One region of the Hyphomicrobium denitrificans ATCC 51888 genome, then DNA from elsewhere that is predicted to be linked to it. Evidence: riboswitches for the same ligand, from Rfam matches in the RefSeq annotation. Region 1 holds a riboswitch; the other holds the start of a gene.
What was found. A riboswitch is a leader RNA that binds a small molecule or an ion and turns the genes downstream of it on or off. The one in region 1 is predicted to bind cobalamin.
Positions count from the first base shown of each region.

Region 2: it holds a riboswitch for cobalamin, as region 1 does, so the genes downstream of both, cobW (cobalamin biosynthesis protein CobW) here and HDEN_RS03635 (TonB-dependent receptor plug domain-containing protein) in region 1, are expected to answer to the same signal.

Region 1 is NC_014313.1:767,478-778,014, forward strand. It holds gene mtoX (methanethiol oxidase) at 1-795, opposite strand, end outside; gene HDEN_RS18605 (LysR family transcriptional regulator) at 1,032-1,376, shown strand; gene HDEN_RS03630 (carboxymuconolactone decarboxylase family protein) at 1,417-1,764, opposite strand; cobalamin riboswitch at 2,078-2,296, shown strand; gene HDEN_RS03635 (TonB-dependent receptor plug domain-containing protein) at 2,540-4,429, shown strand; gene HDEN_RS03640 (DUF7676 family protein) at 4,506-5,135, shown strand; gene tolA (cell envelope integrity protein TolA) at 5,152-6,063, shown strand; gene HDEN_RS03650 (hypothetical protein) at 6,143-6,697, shown strand; gene HDEN_RS03655 (adenosylcobinamide amidohydrolase) at 6,732-7,415, opposite strand; gene dinB (DNA polymerase IV) at 7,478-8,560, opposite strand; gene HDEN_RS03665 (DUF1523 family protein) at 8,753-9,343, shown strand; gene HDEN_RS03670 (hypothetical protein) at 9,548-10,084, shown strand; gene HDEN_RS03675 (Y-family DNA polymerase) at 10,008-10,537, shown strand, end outside.
Region 2 is NC_014313.1:2,769,771-2,780,307, reverse strand. It holds gene HDEN_RS13370 (acyltransferase family protein) at 1-222, shown strand, start outside; gene trhO (oxygen-dependent tRNA uridine(34) hydroxylase TrhO) at 274-1,107, shown strand; gene cobA (uroporphyrinogen-III C-methyltransferase) at 1,371-2,858, shown strand; gene cbiB (adenosylcobinamide-phosphate synthase CbiB) at 2,904-3,878, shown strand; gene HDEN_RS13350 (cobyric acid synthase) at 3,862-5,334, opposite strand; gene cobO (cob(I)yrinic acid a,c-diamide adenosyltransferase) at 5,504-6,124, opposite strand; gene cobU (bifunctional adenosylcobinamide kinase/adenosylcobinamide-phosphate guanylyltransferase) at 6,127-6,651, opposite strand; cobalamin riboswitch at 6,711-6,893, shown strand; gene cobW (cobalamin biosynthesis protein CobW) at 7,051-8,088, shown strand; gene cobN (cobaltochelatase subunit CobN) at 8,088-10,537, shown strand, end outside.

The sequences.
Region 1 (10,537 bases):
TTCCGGCTTCAGCGACCAGCGGATCTCGAGCGGTGCGCCCGGGACGTTCATGGTCTTGATGGGCTTCATCGATTTGTAGTCCCACATGATCATCGACGTGCCGAAGCGCTTCATGGCCTCGGGATCTTTGATCAGCTGACCCATGTCCATCATGTAGTTCGTCCAGCCCGTGAAGCTCGACGTGAGCATGACGTTCTGGGCCGGGTTGATGCCGATGTCATAGCCATAGCCGTCGCCGCCGTTCTCGAGCGGCATCTTGTGCGTGGAGATCAATTCGCCGGCGTTGTTGTAAACGGCGATGCCGGTCTGGCCGTCGTGCGAATTCGGATTCGAAAGCGCCTGGATCATCATGCGGCCGGCCGTTGCATAGAACGTGTGCGGCCCGACGAAACCGGTCTTCTCAGCAAAGTCGGTGATCGTCTTTACGATTTTCGGCTTCGACGGATCGATGAGATCGAAGATGAAAATCTTGTTGTCGTCCAGACGTCCGGCCCAAAGAAAGCGACGATCGTCGGTAAAGCCAGTGTGATGCGCCTCGCCGCGTCCGCCGACCGACAAGGAGTTGACGACCTTTCCGAAGGTCGGGGAATTCGGCTGCACGTCGATCGTGACGAGCTTGTCGGATTCGTCGCCGACTCCGACCTCTCCAAGTGTCCAAACGTGGAGAAAGTCTTCTTGCCCCTTAATCAGCGCCGACGTGTATGGCGAGTTGCAGGTTTCGTCCGCGATCGTCAGCGTCGGCCCTACGACGAACAGGGCCAATGCGCAAACGCTCGATTTAAGTAGCTTCCTCACTTCGTTTCCTCCTCCGCGGCTGCTGTAGCAACCGGTTTCATTTTGACATACGTGACCGAAGCTAATGGCAGGGCGGGAGGAAGTTAAATTTTGTTTCCCTATACAAATTATTCCATTTTCCTATAGGTCAGAGACGGGCGAAGAATGTTCTGGTTTTCGAGTATCGCTTCGATATTTTACTGACCTCAGTCCCGCTCTTTCCGGGGATGGAAAAATGATCAGCTCAGGTTGATTTCATGAATTTTCGGCAGCTGCGATATGTTCAAGCGCTTGCTGAGGAAGGGTCGTTTCTTGCGGCAGCGCAGCGATGCGAAGTCTCTCAGCCCGCACTTTCGAGCGGGATTGCACGTCTCGAAGCCAGTCTCGGTCAACGCATATTTGAACGTACGACACGTAGCGTAGCACTGACTGATTACGGCAAGATCATTTTGCCATCCATTATCGACGCGATCAATGCGGTCGAACGAATGCGTGATCTCGCCGTACCGTCAGTACCGCGTGCGCAACTGAAAGTGCGTGAAAGGCGAGCCTTTCCGCGACAGATTACGGGTGCCGAACTCGGCAAAAGCAGGGTTCGATGATATGGCGGACATTCCGCCAAATCTTCAGGCTTCCGGCACTCTATTTTTTTGAAGCCGCGTCGACTGCGTCCAGCGCGCGGGCCGAATACACGAGGGCAGCGCCCGCGTTCATGGCGATCGCGACGCCGAGTGCTTCGGCGACCTCTTCCGTCGTTGCGCCGCTCTCAACGGCTTTCTGCGAATGCACCGAGATGCAGCCGTCGCATCGCGTCGTTACCGCAACGGCGAGCGAAATCAATTGCCGGGTTTTCTCATCCAAGTGATTGGTCTTCGCACCCGCGCCGCTGGCCATCATGTATCCTCCGACGGAATCGGGCGAGAGCTTGCTGAGTTCTCCGATGCGGCCCATCAGAGCGCCGCGATAGTTCGACCAATCCATGAGGGACATGCTCAACTCCTTATGAAAGACCCTGCGATGAGGGTATCTGCGCGTTGGTAGGCATTCTCGACGTGGCTCAGAAAAGTATTTGCGCCAGTCTCCGGCGAGCAAAAACTTCGAGCCTACCTACTACATGGTAGGGCGGATTTCAATCCGTCAGCGATTTCGGCGAATTCGTCGGCGGCGATGCTTAAAATCCATCGGTTTGCGCTGACCGCGAATTAGATGCCTGGTTGCCATTCGCGGTGTTGCCGATTTGTCGACGTTGTCGCGGTTGACATTGTTTGAGAATAATTTCGTTGACTGCTGCGTGAGCGCTGTATGGAATGCGCGATGTGACGGTGCTCTGATCGGTGCAAGCCGGTACGAGCTAAGAGGGAACACGGTAAGACGTAAGTCGATGCCGTGGCTGCGCCCGCAACTGTAAACGGCAAGTCGTCTCCACATTACGCCACTGATATTCCGCATCGGAAAATTGGGAAGGCAGGAGACAGACGTTCGAGCCGTGAGCCAGGAGACCTGCCGACACAAGTCGCCCATCCTCAGTGCGGGACGCCTGCAGGAACGGAATGCCGGAGTGGCGGCTGATGTGCAACCGATCGGGAGCAGCGTCAGGGCTGGCAAGAGACATGATCACGAACTAGCAAAAACATTGAGCATGCCTTGATGCGTCAAGGATAACTGCGCTTCGCGTCCAGCGAGTAAGCGCACGCTTGGTGTTGTGCTGTGAAATGCGCCACTTCTGCTGAAGCTCCCGTCACTTATTTGAGACGGGGGAACATACATGTCGTTGAATGCGTCGGGAAAAACCGCGAGCCATGCGCTCAAGTCGGTTCTTTTTTCCGCGAGTGCGCTCGCCGGCGTTGCCAGCTATGCCGTATCGGCATCCGCGCAGGTGACCGAGCTGGAAGGCGTGACGATCTATTCGGCAAACCAAACGCCGATGGATGCGTCCAAAGTGGGCTCGAGCGTGGAAATCATCACGCAGAAGGATATCGAGAGCCGCGGCCAGACGTACGTGAAGGACTACCTGGCTACGCTTCCGGGAGTAAGTTTCACTCAGAACGGTCCACCAGGAACGACGTCGGGCATCTTCATTCGCGGGGCTTCGTCGAGATACGTCAAAGTGCTTGTCGATGGCATGGATATATCCGATCCGTCGGCGCCGCAGACGGCCGTTTCGTTCGAGCATCTTCTCGTCGGCGATGTTTCACGCATCGAGGTTTTGAAGGGTTCGCAAAGCACGCTCTACGGTGGCGACGCCGTCGGCGGCGTGATTACCATTGAAACAAAGGCCGCGCAGAAGCCCGGTTTCTTTCAGCAGGGCAACATCGAAGGCGGCCAGTATAGCACCATCAACGGCTCCTACACGGCTGGTTACGCGGCTGCGAACGGCAGCAATATTTCGGCGACGATTCAGGGTGTCGGAACGGATGGGTTTTCTGCCTACGCCTACGGACGCGAAGACGACGGTTATCGCAATCTGACGTTCTCCGGCCGCGGGGAGTACTTCCTCACGCCGTCGTGGAAAGTGTTTTTCGCTGCCCGCGCACTTGATGCCAAATACAGTTATGACGGTTATCCGCCGCCAGATTATGTATTCGGCGACTCGCTTGATAACGGAACGACGACGCAACAGGCTGGTCGCGTCGGCACTGAATTTTCACTGCTCAACGGCGCGTTTCAGAACACGCTCGCCATCCAGGGCATGAACGTCCGGCGCGAGACGTTCGACGACAAGACGCGTAACGGATGGTTCGACGGCGATCGCATCAAGGGCGAATACAAGGGCGTTTTCAAGTTCAACGATTCGCTCTCGTTGCTTGCGGGCGCCGACTGGGAGCGAACCGGCGCTTCAACCAACAGCAATACACATCGAGAGACGATGGATCTCAATGGGTATTACGCGCAGTTGATGATGGAGCCCATTCAGGGGCTGTTTCTGACCGGCGGTGGCCGTATCGACGATCACAGCACCTTTGGAACCTTTGATACCTACCGCATAACCGGCGCGTATCTCATTCCGGGGACGGAAACGAAGTTTCACAGCAGCGTCGGCACGGGTTTCCGCGCGCCGAGCCTCTACGAGCTTTATGATACGGATTTCGGACGCAGGGGCCTGCAGCCTGAGACGAGCTTCGGTTGGGACGCCGGTGTTGAGCAAGGCTTCAATCAGGGGCGTTACAAGATTGGCGTGACGTACTTTGAACTCGATACCGATAACTTGATAGATTGGGCACCGAAGCCTGTCGGTTATCACAATGTACCAGGCGTCGTGCATCGCAACGGCGTCGAGGTTTCGGGTACGGCCGTGCTCACCAGTTGGCTGTCTCTGACTGGTGGGTATACCTACACAGACGCGACGGATGCGAAAGACAAACGCTTGGCTCGTGTCCCACGGCACTCGTTCGCTGCCGGTATCAACGTCGTTCCGATGGACAAGGTCGCGTTGAACGTCACGACACAGTATGTCGCTGACGTGGTCGATGGCGGTGGCGAACTCGATGATTATGTTCTCGTTGGCGCGAAAGCGTCCTACGAATTCGCACCCGGTTGGAAAGCCTATGTACGGGGCGAGAATCTGCTCGACCAGGATTATCAAACGGTACGCGACTACGGAACTCCCGGCGCTTCGGTTTATGGCGGCCTGACCATGGCATTGCCCAGCGACTGAAGCGCAGGAAGGCTCATGCTTAACCTGCATGAGCCTTCCTTCTTTGAATACGAATGCTTTGCGGGAGCGTTGGAAAATGTCAGCACAGATCCATGACAAGAGTTGTCCGCTCTCTCGCGTCGGACCCGAGCCGACGTCAGTCGATCGGAAAGACGACGGAACGCTCAGCAGGGAATATTGGGAGTTGCCGCTCGAGGAAGCCTATCTCGAAGCTTTCCTGAGCGATGTGTTCCAGAATTATTGGCAAGGGCTGTGCTTTGGTCCGCTGGTGCAAGGCGCAGCGTATGAGCTTCGATGCATCGGCGCGCCAACGCGAATTTCGCTGCGCGACGGCTATCTGACGATCATGTTCGGGCATGGCGGCCATTTTCACCTCTGCATCGGAGAGAACAAGGGCTCGGAACGGTTTCCGGTCAGCGCGGAACTGCGGGCGCATCGGCGCCCCTCGATGGCGCGCATCTTTCGCGGCTACGGTCGCGACGGAAAGCCGGTGACGTGGGGCTTCGAGATGGCGAACGGCAAGAATGAGCCGATGATTTCGATCTTTTTTCCGAACCCCTTCATCAACGAAGACGACAGTCTTTCCGACGAACCGCAATGGGCGCGGCTTGAGACTTGGCGCGCCATCGCAAAGACGTGGCTTGGACGAGAGCCCGAGGACATCGACAGTGCAGGCGCAGGCTTTAGGGTGGGCGTTAGTCATTGAGGCCGCCGATGCAACGATGACGCGCGCAATTCGAGGCGCCGAAAGTCCGAGTTCCGGAGCATCGGGCAAGGTCGTGCGCGCGATCGCGCTCGGTGGCGGTATTCTGTTGTCACTGCTATTTCACGGCTCGGTCCTGGCGACCTTTCTTTATCTGGCGAAGCAAAAGCCTGGCGCGATTGAGCAGCCGACCGAAGCGATCAGTGTGGCGTCGCTTCAAAGTGATGTGCTGGAAGCCGTCAGCGCTGCGCAATCGGCAGCCGCGGTATCGGCGTCGTCCGTGGACGAGACCGTCGGTGAAATCAAGGAGAGTGCCGCCGCGCAGCCCTCGCAGGCACAGGAATTCGAGGCGGACGAACCACAGCATACAACTCCGGCTGCAACTGAGATCAGCAACAGCGCCGTGTTGCCGGAAGGTCTCGATCTCGTGCGTGGTGCGTTCGAAAGCGAGCGCGGCGCCGGCGACGAAACGGGAGCAGCAGACGTAACGGCCGAAGCAGGCGCACCTGAACGGAACGTCCGAGAGCAATCGGCGTCACGCAAACCGAGGACGTCTGCGCAAGCTCGGCTGAACCACGATCGCTCGAGTCAGCGCAAACAAAAAGGCGCGGCGAGTATCAGAGCCAAGAGCGGAGCACAGGCGAGCGCCGGACGCGTTTCCGCAAGCTCTGGATCGGCGCTCAACTATGCGGCGCTTGTCCGCGCGCGCGTCGCGGGACGAAGACCTGGAGGCAATGGCGGGCGTGGCACCGTTGTTGTCGCGTTCAGCGTTTCGCGTGCGGGGGCGCTGAACTCGGCGCGTATCGCGCGCTCTTCCGGCAATTTGAGTTTGGACAGCAGCGTGCTGGCGGCGGTGCGAGGCGCCAGTCCGTTTCCGCCGCCGCCGGCTACCGCCATTTTGAGTTTTTCCATGCCGTTCTATTTCAAATGAACGGCGGGCTGCGTTTGTGATGGCTTTCAGAAGGATCGCTCTCGCCATTGAGAGCGAAGAAAAAAAGGAGACTGCGATGATGAAATCTGTACGAGACGATGAAATGGCGATGAAATTCGTCACTCCGATGTTGTGGGTCGCGCTCATTGCTGCATTGAGTGTCGGCGGCAGCTACGTCTATGCCTGCGCCGCTCCATTCGCAGCAGTTGGCGCGCTGGCGGCACGCAAGATGGATCGTGCGACCGGTTTGACGCTCGTTCTTCTGGCGTGGAGCGCAAACCAGATCGTCGGCTATGGCCTTCTCGATTATCCGCAGACGGCAAATTCGTTTGCCTGGGGCGGCGCGATCGGCCTGGGTGCCGTTGCAGCACTCTTCGCAGCGCGCGTCGTCGGCAATTTCGGCTGGAGCAATGTCGTTGCGACTGTCGCCAGCTTCGCCAGCGCGTTTATCGCATATGAGGGCACGCTGTATCTGGCGAGCTTTGGGCTCGGTGGCTCCGACGCCTTCTCGTTCGACATCGTATCGCGCATCCTGGTCATCAACGCCGTCGCGTTCACGGCTATTCTCGCGCTTTATGCCGTGGTCGGACTATTGAAGACGGGCCGCGAGAAAGCCATCGCTGTGCGCGCGTAAGGCCGCGAAAATTCGGAACGCCGCGGGATGATTGTTATTCCGCGGCGGCCGAGTTTTGTAACAAGGATTCAAAATCCCTCCGCCAGATTTCCGTGCCGCTTCGGATTGCTTCATATACGGCTGCGCCGGCAGCTTCGCCGATGGCGGTATGCATTCCGGCGTAGCGGGCCTCCGCTTCGGCACGCGGCGCGGCGACAACGATGCAATCGGTTCCAGTTCCGGTTATCGCGATGCCGTTTCGTTGCACGCCGCTATCGAGAATGGCGGTTGTGCGAGCCATCGCGACGATCGAGACGAGTTCAATAAATGCGCCGGATGAGAGCGGCTGATCGACGTGCAGCAGCGTGTTGATGGTTCCCATCAGCGGTTTTTCGGATTGCCGGTGGCCGACGCGCTCGCCATTGGAGAGCCCCACGGTCGCGAGACAACTTGCGGTGATTTCCTCGACGGTTTTGCGCACGCAATCATGCTGAGCAACGGTGCGAGACGTTATAAGCGCAACTGCATCGGGGATGCCGCGGTCTGCAAGCCTGTCCGCAACGAGTTGCTCGGGGTCTACTCCTGGTGGCAGTTCGGCGTTTCGCACTTCGATCCAGGCAACCTTCGACGCTGTCTGAAATCCCGGCCGGTTGATGGACCAGCTCAGCATGTTCTGCGGCGTTGAAAAGGATGCGAGCAGGAGCCTTGGCTCCAGCGTCATGAAAAATGGCAGGGTCATTTGGATTTGATACCGGGCGGCAAATGCGAACGCTAGTGCCTGCCGCCGCGCAACTGAAAAATCTAGTCCGATTGCGAAAGTTGCAAATCGAGCTGCGCGTCGTCGTTGGATGAGAAGTTTGAAACGGACACGCCGACGAGTCTGATTCCGATCGCGACCGGATAGATCGATCGGACCAATGCGAGGCTGGTTTCGTGCAGCAGTTCGCGCGACGTGATCGGCCGCGATGCCGTGCGGCTGCGCGTGACGATGCGGAAATCGGCGTATTTGATTTTCACGGTGGCGGTCGCGCCGAAGCTTTGGTTCTTTTCGCACCACGCCCAGACGTCGTCGGCCATCTCGAGAACGCCAGCTTCGATTTCGGCCGGTATCACGCGATCTTCGGAAAAAGTCGTTTCGCTTCCCGACGATTTGCGCGGCCGGTTGGGCTCGACGGGCCGGTCGTCCTCGCCGCGCGCGATCGCGTAATACCAGGCTCCTGATTTTCCGAACTGCCGCTGGAGGAACTCGATCGATTGGGAGCGCAGATCGGCGCCCGTCTGAATGCCGAGCGCATTCATCTTGGCGGCCGTCACGGGGCCGATGCCGTGAAATTTCTTGACGGGAAGCGTCGCGATGAATTCGGCGCCGCGCTGGGGCGGGATGACGTACTGGCCGTTGGGCTTGCGCATGTCGGACGCGAGCTTGGCGAGGAACTTGTTATAGGACACGCCGGCTGAGGCCGTCAGACCTGTTTCAGAGAGAATGCACGCGCGGATTTCGGTAGCGGTGTCGGACGCGGTCGGGAGGCCGCGCGGGTTCGCGGTCACGTCGAGATAGGCTTCGTCGAGCGATAGCGGTTCGATGACGTCCGTGTATCGCGCGAAGATTGCGCGGATTTGCTGCGAGACGGCGCGATAGGCGTCGAACCGGGGCTGCACGAAGATCAGCTCGGGGCATTGGCGAATAGCGGTCGTCGACGGCATGGCGGATCGCACGCCGAACGCCCGGGCTTCATAGCTGGCCGCGGCGACGACACCACGTTTCGCGCCATAGCCGACGGCGAGAGCCTTGCCGCGAAGTTCCGGGTTGTCGCGCTGTTCAACGGATGCGTAAAAGGCATCCATGTCGACATGAATGATTTTGCGGGTTGGAACGTCGGCCATGACGAAGCCTAGCACGGCAATTTTCGGATTTCGATTGCGGGCGGAAGGTGCGCAGCTTTGGCGCGGAGGCGGGAGAAATTGACAGTTCTCGCAGACGGCATCTGTTCTAAAGATTATACATGTAACCCGATAAGGCTGTCGTATGTTTAGACAGCTGGATTGCGACGATGCGGTTCAAGGTGAGGTCAACATATGCTTCAAGCCTGGATGTCGTACGGCTTCATCGTTCTGCTGGCGATCGGCGTGCTTGCGTACATTCTATGGCGCAGGCGCGGTGTGCTTCTGGCCTTAGCTGCGATCGTTGTCGGTCTTCCGCTCTGGTTCGTGTGGGAATATGCGCGTCCGACATGGACGACGGGCGTCGTGACCGGAACGGAAGTCCGGCGTAGCGAGGCTGATGCGCAGGGCAATACCAGCGACATCCGGTATGTCTATATCCGCAATCAGTCGGACCGGGGCCTCGAGCTCGTCAATGAAGACTCCTGGTGGTGGCTGAAGCGCAATAGCGAGCGCGTCTTCAACGATGCCAAGACGGCAGAGCTTCGCAAATCCGAAGTGACCGTGATGTGGAACCGGTGGCGGTCGACACTCTTCTCATTCTATCCGAATGTGATTGCGATCGGCTCCGCAGGCTATTGGCCGTTCTGGTCGTTCAGGGTCGTCGTTTTCTACGGCCTCTCGGTGCTGCTCTGGCTTGGGTACTTCGTCGGCTTCATGCGGCTCGGGCGCTGGGGAGCTTCATCGGCTGCTTCGTCGCCTGTCCAAGGCTCCGACCCAGCCTAAGTTTGTATAGCGCCATGCCTTCAGCGGGGCTCGACAAAGAAGAGAAAGTCGCCTAGAACAAAGAGAGAACAATTAGGCGATCTTTTTATTCTGGCCATGTCTTTCCCCTTGGATTCCTTACTGAATGCATCCTTTTCCCTTCGCGAAGTCATCGCGGGGCCGGGGCATGCGGGGGCTGCTCTTGGCTTCGGTTTGGCGCTCGCAATGCAGGGAAGGGCTGCGGCGCGTCCGGCCGGTCTGTTGTGGGTGCGGGAAGCCGCCGCCGTGGCGGAAGCCGGAGGCGTCTATGGTCCGGGGCTCAACACACTCGGGCTCTCTCCCGACACTTGCATCGTCGTGGAAGCGCGATCTCTTATCGATGGGCTGCGCGCCACTCTCGAAGGTGCGCGGTGCGCCGCGTTGCATGCCGTTGTTCTGGAAACGGTCGCGCCCATCGATCTGACGGCGAGCCGAAGATTGAAACTCGCCTCTGAAAAATCCGGTGTCGAGATCGTGCTCATCCGGCACGGGGGCCGGGTCACGCCGAATGCCGCGCAAGTGCGTTGGCGTGTGCAGGGCGCGCCTCTCATGGACCCGGATGGCAGACGGCCGCCGACCTTCGAGGCAGTCGTGCTGAAAAGCTCGTCGGGTCTCGATGGGAGAAGTTGTATCGTGGAGTGGGATCATGAGCGGCAATGCTTCTCGCAGACGGTATCTCAGTCTGTGGATGCCGTTCCTGTCGTCGGATCGCTGGCAGCGTGAGACTGGAAGCGGCACCGATCTGCCGCGAGTTTTCGTTGCCAAGGTCAAAGGCGTTTCGCAACTGTCCGCTGTCGATGCGCGGGCTCTGGCGGCGGGCTTGCGAACCGGAATGGCTCTGGCCGATGCGCGCGCACGTCTGCCGCGATTGCATGCGGTTGCCGCCGATCCATCGGCCGACGGCGCTTTCATCGCGCACCTTGGCGATCTGGCGCTGGCTTTCACGCCCTCGGTTGCGTTGGACCCGCCGAACGGGCTCGCGCTCGATATCACGGGATGCAGTCATCTCTTTGCGGGAGAAGCCATGCTCGCCGCGCGACTGCAAAAGGCTTTGTGCGCGGCCGGCGTCTCCGTCGTGAGACTCGCCGTCGCGCCGACACCCGACATGGCGCGTGCGTTGGCGCGTTTTTCTCCCGCCAATCCGTGCTTTGCCGAGGACGATGCGCTCGTGCGTGG
Region 2 (10,537 bases), 1.6 Mb from region 1:
GCGACGGCCGCCGGCGCGACCTATATTTCCTTGCTTCCGGCGCTCTGCAATGAGAACGAATGCAAGGCGGCGATCGATGGTGCGGTCCTCTATTTCGATGATAACCACTTGACCGTCGCCGGTGAGAAGCTGATAGCGGCGAAACTCCTCGCTCCGGTCTTATGGCCTGGCGAAACGGCGGCCCAGTCAATCGAAAGCGGGAAGCCTGGCACCCTGCCATGAAGCCCTCATGCGGCGTCAACATACGAAAACGAATAACGAGTTCACGACACGATGATTGATCAAGCAGCGCGCACGACGGTCGCCGCGTTTTACAAATTCGTCGATATCGATGACCCCGCAGCCCTGCAGCGCGAGCTTCGCGCATTCTGCGTGGAGTGCGACGTCAAGGGAACGATCCTCATCGCGCCTGAAGGCATCAACGCCACGATTTCTGGACCCGACGCCGACATCGCGGCCGTTATCACCAGACTTCGATCAGACGCTCGTTTCGCGACTCTCGGCGTCAAATATTCTTACGCGGCCGCGCATCCGTTCAAGCGCTTCAAGGTAAAGGTCAAACGAGAGATCGTCACCTTCGGCGTTCCCGGTCTGCGTCCGTCGACGTTGACCGGTCACCTCGTCGAACCGAAAGATTGGAACGCGCTGATCTCCGACCCTGATGTGGTCGTCATCGACACGCGCAACGATTACGAATTCGGCATCGGAACGTTCGAAGGCGCACGCAATCCACGCACGCGCTCGTTCAGCGCATTCCGCGAGTACATATCGTCCGAACTCGACAGCACGCCGGACAAGAAAATCGCGATGTTCTGCACTGGTGGCATCCGTTGCGAGAAGGCAAGCTCGTATCTCCTCGCGCAAGGGTTCACCGACGTTCATCAACTGAGCGGCGGCATTCTCAAGTACCTCCAGGAAATCCCTGCTGACGAAAGCCTATGGCGCGGCGAGTGTTTCGTCTTCGACGAACGCGTCGCGCTGGAGCACGGCGTCCATCGGGGCCATCACGAACTCTGCGCCCGGTGTGGAAGCCCGCGCCGCGCCGGAGACGCGCAGTGCGACGACCACCTCTGCGCCGCCTGCAACGGAGCCATTCAATCGGCGTGAATTGTCGGGCGAGCGCTGATGCAACGACCGCCTGCCGCCATGCCGATTTGGTTAGCAGCGATTAATTTGAAATTTCGTCCGCTAAAATTATCGGCGCGAGGAAAAAACCGGCTGAATGGCGTCGAAAGAGGCACCTAAGTTCTTAGGGACGCTCGCAAATGCCATCGCGATTGCGACCTCGGGCCTCTCTGACTGCCGGCCAAAGGTGCTATAGGAGCGTTTTGGACTCTGTAGCGCGGTCCGAAACCGGGTAAATGTTGCCAATGGCATCTCGCGATTCTGAAAATTCATTTGACGGCCAGGCCGCTCCGATCTCGCTGACGCAATTGATACGCTGGAGGCGCGACGTGCGCCGGTTCAAGTCGGACCCAGTGCCTGACGCGCTGATCGATCGGCTGCTGCGTCTCGCCGATCTATCGCCCTCCGTCGGCAACAGCCAGCCGTGGCGCATCGTGAATATCAAAGACAGCGCGGTGCGCGCCGCGGTCGTCGAAAACTTCGAATCGCAGCGTCGCAAATCGGCTGAGGCGTACAGCGATGAACGAGCCAATCTGTACAACAAATTGAAGCTCGCGGGTTTCGACGCGGCTCCGGTCCATCTCGCGGTCTTTTGCGATCATGATGCTGCGCAAGGCCACGGCCTCGGCCGTCAGACGATGCCTGAAACGCTCGAAAGCTCGTGCGCGTGCATGGTCACGACACTCTGGCTCGCGGCGCGCGAGGCTGGGCTCGGCATGGGCTGGGTGTCGATTGTCGATCCAGCGATAATCTCGGCGATGCTCGGCGCTCCGGCGCACTGGAAATTCATCGGCTACCTGCTTCTCGGCTGGCCCGAGGAAGAGCACCTCGATCCGGAGCTTGAGCGCCTCGGATGGCAACCGCGCACGCCATTTGAAACGAGATATTCGGAACTGGGGTCGTCGGCGAGCGCTGTCGGCGCGAGCGAGTCCGGTCAGCGGGCGAAGATGGGAACCGTCACCCTCGTCGGCGCAGGCCCGGGCGATCCTGACCTGCTGACCGTCAAAGCCTTGCGCGCATTGCAATCGGCCGACGCTGTTCTCTTCGATGATCTCGTCGCGAAGCCCATCCTTGCGTGCGTGCGCCCCGGCGCGCAGCTGATCGACGTCGGCAAGCGCGGCTATCGCAAATCCTGCAAGCAACCCGACATCAACGCCGAAATCATCCGCTTGGCGCGCGAGGGCTTGAGCGTCGTGCGGCTGAAATCCGGCGATCCTCTGATCTTCGGCCGGGCAGGGGAAGAAATATCCGCGTGCCAGGAAGCCGGCGTTCCCATTTCCGTCGTTGCGGGCGTGACCTCGGCGCAGGGCGCCGCAGCCGGTCTGAAGGTCGCGCTGACACATCGCGATTATGCCCGCCGCTTGCAGTTCATCACCGCGCATGACCGGCGCGGCCATCTGCCCGCCGACATCGATTGGGCATCCGTTGCGGACGTTGCAGCAACGACGGTCGTCTATATGCCGAAGCGCACCCTCAGCGAATTGACCGAGGCTGCGATCTCGCACGGCCTCGATCCTAACACGCCCGCCATTGCCGTCGCGAATGCCACGCGCCCCGATGAGCAAGTCTTTCTCTCCTCCGTTGGAAAGATCGCGGCGGAGCTTGACGCCGCGCATCCGGACGGCCCCGTCTTGGTCATGATCGGCGAAGCTCTGCGCCATGCGACGACGGCCGACGCCAAGGAGGCGAGCACGCTTGCATCCGCTATCGGCGGCCTGCCGATCGCCAGCTGATGCAATGAGATCTCGCTCTTTCCTTTCGCAGGCTCGATAGCGGTCATGTCGCTCGCGACGACATTGATTATTCTTGTCGCCGCGCTCGGAGTCGAAGCGCTGTTCGGCTATCCGCAGCGACTTTATAAGCTCATTGGACATCCGGTCACCTGGATCGGCGCACTGATTTCAAAACTCGACCGCGACCTCAATCGCGACGATGAAAGCCGAGCCGCGCGCAAGGCATCCGGCGTGCTTGCGCTGATCGTCCTCGTTGCGATCCCTGCCGGTCTCGCGTGGATCGTTCAAATCACGTTGGCTTCGACGTGGCTCGGAAATATCGCGCTTGTCCTGATTGCCTCGACGATGCTCGCGAGCCGCAGCCTCTACGACCACGTTCGCGATGTCGCGCAGGCTCTGCGCAACGAAGGGCTCGACGCCGGGCGCACGATGGTCGGCCGTATCGTCGGACGTAATCCCGAAACGCTGGACGAGCACGGCGTCGCGCGCGCTGCGATCGAAAGTCTTGCCGAGAACGCTTCCGACGGCATCACCGCGCCTGTTGTCTGGTTCGCGCTGCTCGGATTACCCGGCCTTGCCGCTTATAAGGCGATCAACACGGCAGACAGCATGATCGGCCACCGCACGCCGCGTCACGAGGCATTCGGCTGGGCGGCGGCGCGCCTCGATGATCTCGTCAATCTGCCCGCGTCGCGCTTGACCGGATTTCTGTTCGCGCTGGCGGCGCGGTTCATCCCGAATGGCTCGATGGACAACGCGTTCCGTGCCATGCGTCGCGACGCGCATCGCCATCGCTCGCCGAACGCAGGTTGGCCGGAAAGCGCGATGGCGGGCGCCCTCGGTCTCAAGCTCAACGGCCCGAAGACTTACGGCGCAACGCACGTCGAAGATGCCTATATGGGCGACGGACGGCGCGAGGCGACGGCGGACGACATCGAGCGTGCATTGCGCCTCGCGGGCGTCGCGTGGGCGCTGATGATCGCAGGTCTTTCAGGGATCGTACTTATTTTGCAAGCTTGAGAAGCTGTTCGAAATCGATGTGCTTCGCGAGATGATCCGCAAGACGGTCGAGAACCCGATCGACGGTCGCCTCGTAGCTTTCGCCCGTCGCACTCACGCCAAGCTCCGAAAGAAACGCAGCCCGCGCCGCATCCGATGAAAACAGCCCGTGGACGTAGCAACCAGCAATGCGTCCGTCTTGCGAGATCGCGCCATCGTTTCGCCCGTCCGAAAACGTCAGGAACGGGCGCTCGAGATCGGCGCCGGTCGTCTCGCCGACGTGCATCTCATAGCCCGAGAACGGAGCCCCACTTGCGCGGAGCGTGCCTTCGACGTTCGCCAGTCGTTTCTCCGGCCCAAGCGTCGTCTCGACATCGAGCACTCCAAGCCCCTCGACGCTACGCGCTAGGCCTTCAATGCCGTGCGGATCGGAAATCGACGTGCCGAGCATCTGATAGCCGCCGCACAGCCCAAGCACGCGTCCACCGCGCCGAACGTGCGCTTTGATATCAATGTCCCAGCCTTCCGCACGTAGCGCCGCCAGATCGTCGATCGTCGATTTCGAGCCCGGCAGCAGAATGAGATCGGCATTCGCCGGAATGGCGCGACCGCGTTCGATCATCTCAACGCTGACATCCGGCTCGTTTCTGAGCGGATCGAGATCGTCGAAGTTCGAGATGCGCGGCAGCATCGGCACGGCAATCGTCAGCTTTCCGTTGCGCGCGGGCGAACCTGACTTCAACAGATCGCGCAGCCCGAGCGCGTCCTCGGCCGGAAGCTTACGCGCCTCGTCGAAATAGGGAACGAGCCCAAGCGGAGCCCAATCCGTCAGCCGCGCAATCGCCGTCATCCCATCCGCGAACAGCGAAGCGTCGCCGCGCATTTTGTTCACGATAAAGCCGCGGATCATCGCCGCGTCTTCAGAATCGAGCACATGCTTCGTACCGACGAGGCTCGCGATGACTCCGCCCCGGTCGATATCGCCGATCAACACGACCGGAACATCCGCCGCTCGCGCGAACCCGATGTTGGCGATGTCGTTGGCGCGCAGATTGATTTCCGACGCGCTGCCCGCGCCTTCGACGAGTACGAGTTCTGCGTTCGCCTTGAGATGCGCGAAACTTTCCAGCACGGCCGGCAACAGATCACGCTTCTTCGTCTGAAAATCACGCGCAGCCGCCGATCCGGCCATGCGTCCCTGCACGATGATCTGTGCGCCCGTCTCGCTCTGCGGTTTCAGCAGCACGGGATTCATATGTACGGAAACCGCGACGCGTGCGGCGCGCGCCTGCAACGCCTGTGCGCGACCGATCTCGCCGCCGTCTGCCGTCACCGCCGCGTTGTTCGACATGTTCTGCGGCTTGAACGGCACGACGCGCACGCCGCGATTGGCGAACAGGCGACAGAGCCCGGCCACGATCAGCGATTTGCCGACATCCGATCCCGTCCCCAAAAACATCAACGCCCGCGCGGCCATGTCTTTTCTCAACATCTAGAGAGAGTCACAGGCACTCGCACCTTGGGTTTTCTCCACTAATTCCCCTCCCCTTAACGGGGAGGGGTTAGGGGTGGGGTGAAGCCCCAGGCGGCTGGCCGGCGGTCGTATTCGAATCGAGACGCATCGATGCGTGCGAAAAGCGACCCCACTAAAATTCGATGCCTTCCTGCGCCTTGATGCCAGCCGCGAAGTGATGCTTGACGGCACCCATGTCGGTGACGCCATCGGCAAGCGCGATAAGCTCGGGCTTTGCATTCCGTCCCGTGACGACGACATGCAGATCACTTCGCCGGTCACGCAACGCCGCGACAACTTCGTCGATCGGCAGATAATCGTAGCGGAGCGCGATATTCAATTCGTCGAGGATCAACAGACGGATCGTCGGGTCGGCCATCAACTCGCGAGCCTTTGCAAACGCACGCGTCGCGGCAGCAATGTCGCGCTCACGGTCCTGCGTCTCCCAGGTGAAGCCCTCGCCCATCGTGTGCCAGGAAACCTGATCGCCGAAACGCATCAGCGCATCGCGTTCGCCGGTCTGCCAAGCGCCCTTGATGAACTGCACGACGCCGATCCGCCAGCCGTGGCCAAGCGCGCGAAGTGCGAGCCCAAACGCCGCCGTCGACTTTCCCTTGCCGGGGCCAGTGTGAACGAGCAGCACGCCCTTCTTGATCGTCTTGCTCGCGACCTCGGCGTCTTGCACGGCCTTGCGCTTCGCCATTTTCGACTTGTGACGTTCGGCTTCGTCCGTGGACGTTTCTGGAGCGCTCATCATCAACCTTTCAAAGTCATCGGTAGTCCGGCGGCAACGAAGACGACGCAATCCGCAACCGCTGCGATGCGCTGATTGAGCCAGCCGGCTTCATCGCGAAACCGCCGCGCCAGAGCATTGTCCGGCACGATGCCGAGCCCGACCTCGTTCGAGACCATGATACAGGGTGCGGACCGTTTCGAAAGCGCGTCGACGAGCGCGCTTGTTTCGCACGCGATATCCCGCTCGGCGTGCATCAGGTTCGAGAGCCAGAGCGTCAGGCAATCGACGAGGCACGGCTGATCGGCGGCCTCTCCCGCAAGCGTCGCGGCGATGTCCAGCGGGGTCTCGTATTGAACCCAATCCGGTCCGCGCCGCGCCTGATGATGCGCAATGCGCTGACGCATTTCCTCGTCGAACGCTTCCGCCGTCGCGACATACGCCCACGGCCGCGGCAACGCCGAGATCAGCCCTTCCGCATACGAGCTTTTGCCGGACCGCGCGCCTCCGAGCACAAGGGTTAAAGGCGGCAGGATGGCATCGGACATAATGGCCTTTCGATCGATGTGTAGGGCGCGTTGGGCGATTGACGAAGCACGGGGTGTCACTTATCGATTGGGCTGATGGTCCCTCGCAAGAGGGTTTCGAAGGGAATGCGGTTGAACTCCGCAGCTGCCCCCGCAACTGTAAGCGGCGAGCACATGGCAAAAGTACCACTGGGAGATCCCGGGAAGGTTGCCAGATGCCGCGACCCGTGAGCCAGGAAACCTGCCGTCGGATACCCAACTCGAACCGGCGCCGGCGGGGCGCGGAAAGGTTAAGATGCAGCACACGGCATGTCTCGCGCCATTCGGTGCGCTCCCCTAGGCGGCGAAATCTGAAGTCGCCGCACGGCCCCGCGCATGCGTCGCCGTTCTCAATTTGAAAGTTTGCATCGGGAGCACCGAATGTCCGCACGTAAAGTTCCAGTCACCATCGTCACGGGTTTCCTCGGCGCAGGCAAAACCACGCTTGTCCGTCACGCCATTGAAACTGCCGAAGGCCGCCGCCTCGCGCTGATCGTCAACGAGTTCGGCGACGTCGGCGTTGACGGCACGATCCTGCGTTCATGCGGTATCAAGAACTGTCCGGAAGAAAACATCGTCGAGCTGACCAACGGCTGCATCTGCTGCACCGTCGCCGACGATTTCATTCCAACGCTCGAAACGCTGCTGTCGCGCCAGCCCGCGCCCGAGCACATCATCATCGAAACGTCGGGGCTCGCGCTGCCGAAGCCGCTGGTCAAGGCGTTCGAGTGGCCCGATATCCGCAACCGCGTGACCGTCGATGGCGTAGTGACCGTCGTCGATGGACCGGCCGTCAAGGCAGGCCGCTTCGTGGACGATCCGGAGAAGGTCGCGGCGCAGCGCGCAGCCGATCCTTCGGTCGATCACGAAAACCCGTTGGAAGAAGTGTATGAGGATCAGTTGCTCTGCGCGGACCTCGTCGTGCTGAACAAGGCCGACTTGTTGTCGGACGACGACATCAAGACGCTGTCGGACGAAATCAAGCGCAGCATTCCGCGTGCGATCAAAATCGTCGCCGCGCGCGAAGGGCAGGTGCCTGCGGGCGTCCTGCTCGGATTGTCAGCTGCCGCCGAGGACGACCTCGCGGCGCGTCCCTCGCATCACGACAATGAGGCCGAGCACGATCACGACGACTTCGAAACCTTCATCGTCGACGTGCCGGAAGTCGCAACGCCGGATGATCTCGCATCGCGCGCCAAGGCCATCGCCAACGCCCACGACGTTCTACGCGTCAAAGGCTACGCGGCGATCGGCGGCAAACCGATGCGGCTGCTGCTGCAAGGCGTGGGCGAGCGCGTCGACACGCGTTACGAGCGCGCCTGGCAGCCCGATGAAGCGCGCGTCGGCCGCCTCGTCGTCATCGGACAAAAAGGTCTCGACCGCGACGCCATCGTCCGCACGCTGACAGGCGAGAGCTGATGCACATCGTTGTCCGCGAGGCACGAGAGCTTGACGAGGCTGCCGCCGTGCAGGACCTCGGTCTCTCGCCCGCGGACATTCTGGTTCTTTCGTTTTCGGATTCGGATTTGGCGATGGCCGCCGCCGCATTCCGCGACGTGCCCGAAGCACAACGGCCGAGCTTGCGCGTCGTCAACTTAAGCGCGCTCCGCCATCCGATGTCCGTCGATCTTTTCATCGATGCGACGATGAACGGCTCGAAGGCCATTCTCGTGCGCTTGCTCGGCGGCCTCGACTATTGGCGCTACGGCGGCGAGCAACTGAGCAAGCGCTGCCGCGAGCTTGGCATCGCGTTGGCGATCGTTCCCGGCGACGGGCGGCCGGACTTGCGTCTCGCGGCGCTCTCGACACTTCCCGCCGATGACTTGGCCAATCTCGAAGCTCTGCTCGACGAGGGCGGCATCGAGAACACCCGTGCGGCGCTCAGCTCCGTATTGGCGCGTGCCGGTGGCAGCACCGAGGCTTTGCCGCGCGTTCGCGCGATACCCGCTTACGGCGTCTATCGCGAAAGCCTGCAAAGGTCCGCACGTGGCTCCGCCATCATCGTCTTCTATCGATCGCACCTGTTGGCGGGCGACGTTGCACCCATCGATGCGATTGCCGATGCCTTGGAGCAACGCGGCCTCGCGACAACGGCGATATTCGTTCCGAGCCTCAAGGCGCCTGATGCCGCCGACTGGCTACGCGCCGCCATGAAATCGATGACGCCCGACATCATCATCAACGCCACGGCCTTCGCCGCGCGCGATAGCGATCATGCCTCTCCGCTCGATACCGCCGACTGTCCGGTCTTGCAGGTTGCGCTTACGAATGCGTCGCGCGCGCTCTGGGACCGCTCGCAACGCGGCGCCAGCGCTTCTGATCTGGCGATGCATGTCGTGCTGCCCGAACTCGATGGACGCCTGTTCGCGGGCGTCGTCTCGTTCAAGGAGCCCGACGAGACGGTCAACGAGGTGGGTATCTCGCTTCTGAAGCATGCGCCCTATGATCATGGCATCGCGCACGTCACGGACCTCGCACGCGCATGGGTCCATCTTCGTGCAACGCCCCGGAGTGAGCGCCGCGTCGGCTTGCTTCTGTCGACCTATCCCGGACGACCGGACCAGATTGCGCACGCCGTCGGACTTGACGGCTTTGAAAGCACGCAGCGCATCCTCTCGCGCTTGCTGAACGATGGCTATGGCGTAACCGACGCGCCACGATCGGCACGGGACGTGGTCGAAAGCCTCGCCGAGACAAATCAAATCCGCTGGCCGCTCGAAGACTACAAGACCGCATTTCAAAACTTGCCGCAGGGCTTTCGCGATTTGGTCACGTCGGCATGGGGTGCGCCCGAGACGGACGCATCCTGCGTGAACGGCGCATTCGCATTTCGCGCCGCTCCGTTCGGCAATGTGATCGTCGGATTGCAGCCCGAGCGCGGACAGCCGCAAGATCGCAAGGCGGAGTATCACGATCCGTCAACGCCGCCGCGCCACAGCTACGTCGCGTTTTATCTTTGGCTGCGTCACGTCGCGAAGATCGATGCGTTGATGCATCTCGGCGCGCACGGCACGCTCGAGTGGCTGCCCGGCAAAGCCATCGCCGCAAGCGAGGCCTGCGCGCCGCGTGCGATCCTCGGATCTCTGCCGCTCGTCTACCCGTTCATCGTCAACGATCCGGGCGAGGCCGCGCAAGCCAAGCGGCGCATCGCTGCGATCACGCTCGGACATAAGCCACCGCCGATGACGGAGGCCGGAATTTCCGGCCCGTTGAGCGACGTCGAACGTCTTGTTGATGAGTTCTCATCTGCAGACGGCCTCGATCCGCGCCGCAGGAAAGCCTTGTCGGAACAGATCGTCGACGCCGCCGTGCGCGCCGGAATTGCCGAGCGTTGCGGCTTGACTGCGGGCATGCCGACGAACGACGCGCTGATGCGCATCGACGCGTTTCTCTGCGACGTGAAGGAATTGAGCATTCGCGACGGTCTGCACGTGCTCGACGATATCGAGCTCGATGCCATTGTCCGTGCGCTCGACGGCAAGTTCATCGAGCCAGGCCCCGCAGGCGCACCGAGCCGTGGCCGATCCGACGTTCTCCCGACCGGACGCAATCTCTTCAGCGTCGATCCGCGTGCCGTGCCGACACCGACCGCGTGGGCGAACGGCAAGCGCGCCGCAAAGGCGATCCTCGAACGCTACGTCTCCGACCACGGCGAGTGGCCGCGCGCGATTGTGCTCGATCTCTGGGGCAGCGCCACGCTGCGCACGGGCGGCGAAGAACTTGCGACGGCGCTGGCGTTGCTTGGCGTGCGTCCGGCGTGGGACGAGCGTTCCTATCGCGTCACCGGAGTCGAAACGGAATCGATCGCGGAACTCGGGCGGCCGCGCGTCGACGTCACGCTCCGGATATCGGGGCTATTCCGCGACAT